3 regions of the Bacillus sp. SH7-1 genome follow, and region 3 is predicted to be linked to each of the others. Evidence: riboswitches for the same ligand, from Rfam matches in the RefSeq annotation. Region 3 holds a riboswitch; each other region holds the start of a gene.

Region 1 (3,290 bases), on a different contig from region 3:
CACCCTATAAACGACAGAAGCCCCTTTTGCTACCGTCTTAGCAAAGGGGGCTTCTTCTATATTTAAGTTAGGTACTACATTGTGATCAATCAAGTAAAGAGGTGTAACGTGTTATTGGTATAAATGACTACCAGTGTCTTTAAATTCTTTCGCTTTCTCTTTCATCCCCTTTTCAATTGCTTCTGTCGTTTCTAAATCATTTTCTTTCGCATATTCACGAATATCATGTGAAATTCTCATACTACAAAACTTCGGTCCACACATGGAGCAGAAATGAGCCGTTTTCGCGCCTTCTGCTGGCAGTGTTTCATCGTGATACTCCATCGCACGCTCAGGATCTAAAGATAAATTAAATTGATCGCGCCAACGGAATTCAAAACGAGCTTTTGAAAGTGCATCATCACGCTGATGAGCTGTTTTGTGCCCTTTCGCAAGATCAGCTGCATGTGCAGCGATCTTGTACGTAATAACCCCCGTGCGAACATCATCTTTATTTGGCAATCCTAAATGTTCTTTCGGCGTTACATAACAAAGCATCGCCGTTCCAAACCAGCCAATCATCGCAGCTCCAATCGCCGATGTAATATGGTCATAACCTGGTGCAATATCTGTCGTTAACGGCCCAAGTGTATAGAACGGCGCACCCTGACAAATATCAAGCTCTTTTTCCATATTCTCTTTAATTAAATGCATCGGTACATGTCCAGGTCCTTCAATCATCACTTGCACATCATGTTTCCAAGCAATTTTCGTTAATTCACCAAGTGTTTCAAGCTCAGAGAATTGTGCCTCGTCATTTGCATCTGCAATCGAACCTGGACGTAATCCATCTCCAAGAGAGAACGAAACATCGTACTGCTTCATAATTTCACAAATCTCTTCAAAATGAGTATATAGGAAGTTTTCTTTATGATGGAATAAACACCACTGCGCCATAATCGAACCACCACGCGAAACGATACCTGTCGTACGCTTTGCCGTAATTGGAATGTAACGAAGTAATACACCAGCGTGAATCGTAAAGTAATCCACGCCTTGCTCCGCTTGCTCAATTAACGTATCACGATACACTTCCCACGTTAAATCTTCTGCAATTCCATTTACCTTTTCCAGCGCCTGATAAATCGGCACAGTTCCAACTGGTACAGGCGCATTACGAATAATCCACTCACGCGTCGTATGAATGTTTTTACCTGTAGATAAATCCATAATCGTATCTGCCCCCCAGCGAGTAGCCCACGTCATCTTCTCTACTTCTTCCGCAATAGAAGAAGATACAGCAGAGTTTCCGATATTTGCATTTACCTTCACGTGGAAATTACGCCCGATAATCATCGGTTCTGCTTCCGGATGATTAATATTCGCTGGTAAAATGGCACGACCTTCCGCAATTTCCTTACGAACAAACTCAGGCTCTACGCCTTCACGAATCGCAACGTATTCCATCTCAGACGTAATAATGCCATTACGCGCATAATGCATTTGCGTAACATTTGCACCTTGCTTCGCTCTAAGCGGCTGGCGATCCATTTGCGGGAAAATAGGTGTATGTTTCGAAGCCACTTTCACACCGTCATCCTCTGGTTTCACCTCGCGCCCTTCATATGCCTCTACATCCCCGCGCTCTAGAACCCAAGAGTGGCGCGGCGCCTGCAACCCCTTTTCCAGCTCCACTGTATACGCCGGATCCGTATAAGGACCGCTCGTATCATACACACGGATTGGTGGATTTGAGACGCCGTTCGTTTCGCTTTGTTCAATCTCACGCATCGGCACTTTCATACCTGCGCGTGGTCCATCCACATATACTTTCTTACTCCCTGGTAAACTCGATTTCAATTCAATTTGCTCAGCTGAAACAGATTGTTTCATAACCTTTGTTGCCTCCCCTGTTCGTGACAAGGACGAGATATGGCCAGCGTATGCCAAAATAAAAAGAGCCAGGTCCATAAAAAAATAAGGACCTGGCTCATAAAAGACATCATTATGTAAAGCCGTTAACTTCCCTACGCTGGTACGAGCCAGATCAGGTCCAAAGGGTTAAGAAGATCACGCGCTTCTCTCTCAGCCTACGCATACGTTAGGCACCCCTAGTTTATCACTGATTTAATTTTCAATACTTTCCCATCATACACGATAATCTGAAAAATGCAAAGTTTAATTCTTTTGCTTTTTACGGAATCATCCACGTTAAATAATATGCCTGTACATACGTCATAATACCAACAATAATTACGAAGAATAAACTATGCTTCACTGTAAAGCGGAATAAATCTGATTCTTTTCCAGCAAGTCCAACTGCCGCACAAGCAATCGCAATTGATTGCGGAGAAATCATTTTACCTGTTACACCGCCCGTTGTATTTGCTGCAACGAGAAGCACTTCAGATACGCCAACTTGTTGTGCTGTAATTGCTTGTAGATTTGAGAATAATGCATTCGCTGACGTATCGGAACCTGTTAAGAATACGCCAATCCAGCCTAGGAATGGTGAGAAGAACGGGAATAATCCGCCAGTTCCTGCTAGTGCTAACGCTAAAGTAGAAGATAGACCAGAATAGTTTGCGATAAATGCAAATCCTAATACGAATCCAATAGATAGAATTGGCATTTTTAATTCGCTTAACGTTTCTTTAAATGTCACTACTGCATCTTTTACATTCATTTTCAAAATAAACATGGAAATGATGCAAGCAATTAAAATCGCTGTTCCAGTTGCTGATAATACATCAAGCTTCAAAATCGCCTCATAAGGCGTCGGTTTATTTACGATTGGCTCTGCTTTCATTACCAAATTGTGCAATCCTGGAATTTCAAACTTAAATACAAGACTTTCTAACGCGCCTCCTGAAGCAAATAATGCTTTAAAGAAACTTTGGCTCCAAATGACTACCATAACCGTTAATACGATAAATGGAGACCATGCCTTCACTACCTTTCCAAACGTTAATTTCGGCATCGATGCTGCTGTCGTTGTTGCTGCTACTTCACTATTTGCTTGCCCGGATTGATAAATTTCTTTCGGTTGCCATACTTTTAAGAACAGCGCCAAACTAACTAAACTTACAAGTGCCGATGTAATATCCGGAAGTTCCGGCCCTAAAAATGTCGCTGTAATGAACTGTGTAATTGCAAATGAGCTACCTGCTACAAGTAAAGCAGGCCACGTTTGTCTTACCCCTTTCAACCCGTCCATTAAAAATACGATAAAGAATGGAACAAATAATGATAAGAACGGTAATTGATGTCCAGCCATTTGTCCGATTTTATGTGGATCAATACCTGTTACT
Region 2 (3,290 bases), on a different contig from region 3:
AGACATTACCCTGAGCTGCAATATCTATCCCATAATGCATTTGTTCCCAGCGCATATCAAAGGTTGAGCTAATTCTTCCTTGAGTAGGGAATTTGAAAACTGCTGGAATGGAAGTAGGTTGAGCTGTTTGAGTTTGTGATTGCGTTTGATTTTGCACCACATAATGCTTTGCTACATATCCGTATCCTGTGCCAAAACGAATTTTATACCAAGTTCCGACAGTTTCCACTACTTGTATTTGTGTACCATTTTGTAATGAACCAAGTAGTGCACTACTTGTACTAGCATTGCTACGTACATTAAGTTTAGGTGTTGCAACTGTGTATTTCGTATTATTTTGAACTGTGATGCCTTTTACTAAAGGCTGTGAACCATTAGACACGAATGCCTTTTGTACGTAACCTGTTTTGCCATTATGTAAAATTTTATACCACTCACCTTTTTCTTCTTGAATGGTAACGAATTTCCCATTTGGTAATACATCTAAAATTGAAGATTCTAAATTAGGTTCAGAACGAACGTTTAATGCATTGGCATTAACGATGTATTGATTATTAGATTGAAGTTTGTTTTTTAGTAGAATAGCATCTTTTTGTACGTAACCTGCTTTATTATTAACAGATACTTTATACCAGTCATTAGTTGTTTCAAGTATATTCACTTTCGTATTAAAGCGAATTGTATCAATTGATGAGCTATTTGCGTTATCTTGTGTATGTAAGGCTACTTGATCGACTTTGACATATCCAGTTTTCACGTTAGATAATTGTTCAGCGTTGGCTGTTTGTACAGTTGTTTCTCCCATAGAAGGAAGTAAAGAGGCAATTGCGACAGTAGTTGCTGTTAAAGCAGTAGCTTTCATATTCATATAATAGAGACCTCCTCTAGTTGTATAGTTGTAATTTTATTATAGTATAAAGATATAATATAGTGGGTGTATTCACATAAATGTAATATGAAATCAATAAAAAAATAAATTTTTTGAGGATAATGATTCCTTATTATCCAATTAATTAGGATATTAATTTCTAAGATAGAATATAAGTATTAAATAGTTTTGTTATTTTGTTGACAATTGAGAAAATTAAAACAGTTGATGATGTCTTATTACGGTGTTATACTGACAGTGATAATTTCATAGTTTGCTAGGAGAGCTGGTGTTGCCAGCTGAGAGTAGGCCGTAAGCCTTTGATCCTTTTCATTACCTGATCTAGATTATGCTAGCGTAGGGAAGCAATTCGGACACTAATAATGAGTCCCGTTTCTTTGCGTATAGAAACGGGGCTTTTTTATTTAAAAATTTCATATTGAAACCACTAGGGGTGCTTGTTGTGCTGAGAGAGGAATAATCCTTAACCCTTACAGACCTGATCTAGGTAATACTAGCGAAGGGAAGTGGAGCAACGAATAAATTATAATTTTATTTGCTGTAACCACTTCTTATTTAGAAGTGGTTTTTTATTTAGATATATGAATTGAAAGGGGATAGAGAAATGAAATTTTGCGATAGATTATTAGAAACTGTACAACCAGTTTGGGAGATGAGTCATAATCATCCGTTTGTAGTAGGTATGGGAGATGGCACGTTAGAAAAAGATAAGTTTCAGTATTATATTATCCAAGATTATTTATATTTGTTAGATTATGCAAAGCTATATGCGATTGGTGTTGTAAAGGCAACGAATCCACAAGTAATGGGGAAATTTGCTGAACAAATTGATGGAATATTAAATGGAGAAATGACGATCCATAAACAGTATGCAAAAAGACTTGGAATTTCTATAGAGGAGATAGAGTCTGCCAAACCATCTGCTAAAAATTTAGCTTATACAAATTACATGATGTCTGTATCTCAAAATGGCACACTTGCGGAATTAATAGCAGCACTTCTTCCGTGTATGTGGAGCTACTGGGAAATTGGAAAGCGTTTAAATGATATTCCTGGAGCAAGAGATCATGAGTTCTTTGGTGAGTGGATTCAAGGATATAGTTCTGAAGAATACGGTAACCTTTGTATTTGGTTAATAGATTTATTAAATGAAATGGCAGTTGGAAAGTCTGGAAAAGAGCTAGATCGATTAGAGGAGATTTTCCTATATTCCAGTCGATTTGAATATTTATTCTGGGATATGTCCTATCGTAAGGAGATGTGGGGATTTGAGGAGCAAGAACATACTACAGTTTCATAATGTTTCTTTTCATTATGATGAGAAGCCAATCATCAATGAATTAAATGCTTCTATACAAGATAAAGAGTTTGTAAGTATTATCGGACCGAGTGGATGCGGGAAAAGTACTTTATTTCGCCTTATTACAGGTTTAGAAGAAGCAAGTACGGGACAGATAGAGCTGACAGAAACAAAGAGCCATCCTGTAGGGTATATGCCCCAAAAAGATATGCTCCTGCCATGGAGAACGATTATTGAGAATGCAGCTCTGCCGCTAGAGTGCCAAGGTGTACAGAAGAAAGAAGCACAAATAAAGGCAAAGGAACTGTTACATAAATTTGGCTTACAAGGGTATGAGACAAAATATCCGAAAGATTTATCTGGCGGTATGAGACAACGCGTATCTTTTATTAGAACTTTATTAACAGGCGGGGAGATATTGCTGTTAGATGAACCGTTTAGCGCGTTGGATGCTTTAACGAAGGCATCTTTGCAAGAATGGCTGTTTGAACAATGGAAAGAGTGGGAAAAAACAATTTTATTTATCACTCATGATGTGGAAGAAGCATTATTTCTTTCTAATCGAATCTTCGTTGTAGAAAATCAACCGATAACTACTTTAACTGAGAAGATTGTACCGCTTGATCGTAACCGGACAAGAAAAGATTTATATAAGCCTGAAGTGTTAGCGCTTAAAGATGAGCTTCTTAGTATGTTACAAAGGCAGGTACTCGTATGATGAACCGGTTGAAGGAACTTTTACCTGCCCTTACACTTTCTAGTATTTTACTTGTCATGTGGGAAATAGGCGCAAGAATTGTAGATGAGATGTACATTTTACCGTCACCATCTGCAATTGTAATGAAAATATGGAAACTAAAAGATATATTATTTACGGTTCATTTGCCGGCAACATTATATGTCGTTTTAATAGGGGTGGCTATTTCTATCCTACTTGGGGTAGGGCTAGCGATGTTAATGAATGCGAGTAATTGGATGGAGAGAGCATTTTATCCATTATTAGTTGCCTCACAAACGATTCCTATTACTGCGCTTGCTCCGCTTTTCGTTTTATGGTTTGGATATACCATCTGGAGTAAGGTTGTTGTTACGGTTTTAATT
Region 3 (3,290 bases):
GAGTTACTAATCGTCGATTTGTCTACAGGGTTAGCAAATGTTGTTGACGTAAGGCCGGGAGAATATTATAAACAACCAGATCTTTGGATGAAAGCATACGATAAGGTAATGAGCACGAAAAAAGCAAACATGACAGTAGTATATGAGGATCTATTAGGATCATGGGTAACGATATTAGAACCAATTAAAGATGAAGACGGAAATATTGTGGCAATTGTTGCAGCCGATGTAGATGCTTCTATTGTTCCTATTACAAAGGAAAAATTCATTATACAAGGTTTAATGTTTATTTGTATTTCTGTTTTAATTGCAACTGTTATTCAATTCTTAATCGTGCGTAACGCACTTGCTCCATTGCGGGATTTACGTGAAGGATTGCGCAAAGTCGGTGAAGGTGATTTAAGTATTAAATTAGAGGAAAGACCAGATGATATTGGTATTATTAATTCTTATTTTAATAATACCATCGAGAAGTTTAAAGGAATTATAGATAAAGTGAAGCAGACGGCAGAACAAGTTTCCTCATCTTCAAAAGAATTGTCAGTGAGTACGAAAGAGAATAGTATGGCAGTTCAAGAAATCGTAAGTTCTATGGTTGAGTTAAGAGCTGGCGCTCAGTCACAAGAAACTTCAGTACCACAGTATTTAGGTATTGTATATGAAATGGAAGATAAGATGGAAGAGATAACGAATGCTGCAAAACAAATGGCGAAAGAGTCTGAAGGTATAGAATATCATTCAGGAAAAGGAAATGGTGTTACTAAACAGGCGATTAATCAAATGAACATAATACAAAATGCAGTACAAGATTTATCTTCTATCATATATTCTTTGGAAGCGAGATCAAAAGAAATTAGTGATATTGTAACTGTAATTACAAGTATTTCAAATCAAACTAATTCGCTAGCTTTACATGCTACTATTGAAGCTTCACGTGCTGGGGAAACTGAAGAGGGATTTGCCATTGTTGCTGATGAAGTGCGTAAATTAGCAGAGCAGACGGAAGCATCAGCAAAAGATATAGCAAAATTAATAGGGGAAACACAAGCCGGAACGGAAGAAGCTGTTGTTTCAATGCAAAAAACTTCAAAAGAAGTAGAATCTGGAATTAAACTTGTTGAAAGTAGTGGTGCTTTCTTTGAAAAAATTTCGAAATCAGCACAAACTGTTACCAATCAAGTTGGAGTTGTTTCTAGCAATTCAAATAATATATTGCAAAATAGCCAAAATATTGTTCGTGTTGTAAATGAACTATCACTTATCGCAAATAAGTATGCGAATAGTAGTAGTAATGTTCAAGAAAGTATGAAAGAACAGGAAATGTCTGTACAAGATATTGCTGAATTAGCTAGTTCTTTAAGCTGGCTTTCACAGGAGTTACAAGAGTTAATTGGAGAATTTAAAAGTTAACTGAAATGATTATACATGCTTTTGTTTGTTCAATAAAATAAATCATGCTACAATGAAAACGAATTAAGGACCGGGGAGCCAATTGGCTGAGAGGATGTAAGCAAACATCGACCCTCAACCTGATCTGGATAATGCCAGCGTAGGGAGTTACTTAAAGTGATGTAGCATATGTTATTCTATAATAACTTGCATACAAGGCTTTCCTACGCAGTAGGAAAGCCTTTTCTTGTTTTAAAATTAAATTTCATAAGGGGGATTTTATTATGTCACAACAAGTTACAATGTCATTTTCAGTAGTACCACAAGCAAAAACAAAAGATGTATATTCTGTTGTTGATAAAGCAATTGAAGTTGTACAACAATCGGGAGTTCGTTATGAAGTAGGAGCAATGGAAACAACGCTGGAAGGAGAATTAGATGTACTTCTTGATGTCGTTAAACGTGCGCAACAAGCTTGCGTGGATGCTGGAGCTGAAGAAGTGATTACTTCTATTAAAATCCATTACCGTCCAAGCACTGGTGTAACGATAGATGAAAAGGTTTGGAAGTACCGTGATGAATATGCAAAACCAGAAGCAATCTAAAATAATTACAACAATTTGGCTTATCCTTCTCATTGCGATATGGGAAGGATCTGTTTCATTATTTAAAATTGAACCGTGGATTTTACCGAAGCCTTCTGCGATTGTTCAAGAATTAATAGGAATGAAAGATTTATTATTACCGAATACGATGCAAACGTTACAAGAGGTTATAATTGGACTATTTTTTGCAGTTTTAATTGGGACAAGTATTGCAATTGTTATGGACGTTATCCCTTTATTTCGTATTTTAATAAATCCGTTGCTTGTTATTTCGCAAACGATTCCAATCGTTGTACTTGCACCGTTATTTATTATTTGGTTTGGATATGGAATGCTACCGAAAGTAATGGTAGTCATACTCGTTTGTTTCTTCCCGATTGCGCTTAGCATTTTAGAAGGTTTTCAAACGGTAGATAAAAATATGTTGAAGTTGTTGCAAACGATGAAGGCGACGAAATGGCAAGTTTACCAGAAAGTAAAGTTTCCAGCAGTGCTTCCATACTTTTTCTCTGGTTTGAAAATTGCAGTTACATATAGCGTAATGGGAGCGATTATTGGGGAATGGCTCGGTGCAAGTGAAGGATTAGGAGTTATGCTTACGAGGGCTACAAAATCCTTTTTAACAGCCCGGGTATTTGGTGTTGCAGCAATTATTGTTATGGTGACATTATGTCTGTATTTTATCGTGGAGTTTATGGCAAGAATAACAGCACCATGGATATATAGAAAGGACGGCAGAAAATGAAAAAAGGTTTAAAAGTTATGTTGGCTGCCTTATTAGCAGTAGGTGTGGCTGGATGTAATCCGGCGAAGAAAGAGGAAAGTACAAGTAAAGATCAAAAAATAAAAGTAGTATTAGATTGGTTCCCGAATACGAATCATACTGGTTTATATGTAGCGCAAGCGAAAGAGTATTATAAAAAGCAAGGCTTAGATGTAGAAATTATTCAGCCTGGTGATAATGTAACAGCAGAGCAAATGATAGCTTCAGGAAAAGCTGACTTCGCAATAAGCGCACAAGAAAATGTAACGTTGGCGCGGGTGGAAGGTATTCCTGTTGTATCTGTCGGAGCGATTATTCAGCATAACACTTCAGCTTTTGCGTCACTTAAGAAAGATAACATGACTTCACCGAAAAATTTTGAAGGCAAACGTTACGGAGGCTGGGGAGGACCAGCAGAAGAAGCAACGTTGAAGACAATTATGGAGAAACATCAAGCTGATTTTAATAAAGTCGAAAAAATCATTTTAGGCCAAACAGACTTCTTTAAATCAATTGGCCGTGATGCTGATTTC

The links. A riboswitch is a leader RNA that binds a small molecule or an ion and turns the genes downstream of it on or off. The one in region 3 is predicted to bind thiamine pyrophosphate.
Region 1: linked by a shared signal. The riboswitch ahead of thiC (phosphomethylpyrimidine synthase ThiC) and the one ahead of DN390_RS19790 (MTH1187 family thiamine-binding protein) in region 3 are both predicted to bind thiamine pyrophosphate.
Region 2: linked by a shared signal. The riboswitch ahead of tenA (thiaminase II) and the one ahead of DN390_RS19790 (MTH1187 family thiamine-binding protein) in region 3 are both predicted to bind thiamine pyrophosphate.

Annotation. Positions count from the first base shown of each region.
Region 1 is NZ_QNUD01000003.1:204,278-207,567, forward strand. It holds gene DN390_RS01940 (arsenic transporter) at 1-10, shown strand, start outside; gene thiC (phosphomethylpyrimidine synthase ThiC) at 112-1,872, opposite strand; TPP riboswitch at 1,987-2,102, opposite strand; gene lldP (L-lactate permease) at 2,174-3,290, opposite strand, start outside.
Region 2 is NZ_QNUD01000006.1:122,479-125,768, reverse strand. It holds gene DN390_RS06240 (SH3 domain-containing protein) at 1-868, opposite strand, end outside; TPP riboswitch at 1,138-1,249, shown strand; TPP riboswitch at 1,309-1,411, shown strand; gene tenA (thiaminase II) at 1,494-2,189, shown strand; gene DN390_RS06230 (ABC transporter ATP-binding protein) at 2,158-2,907, shown strand; gene DN390_RS06225 (ABC transporter permease) at 2,907-3,290, shown strand, end outside.
Region 3 is NZ_QNUD01000024.1:105,571-108,860, forward strand. It holds gene DN390_RS19785 (methyl-accepting chemotaxis protein) at 1-1,410, shown strand, start outside; TPP riboswitch at 1,472-1,573, shown strand; gene DN390_RS19790 (MTH1187 family thiamine-binding protein) at 1,674-1,994, shown strand; gene DN390_RS19795 (ABC transporter permease) at 1,966-2,739, shown strand; gene DN390_RS19800 (ABC transporter substrate-binding protein) at 2,736-3,290, shown strand, end outside.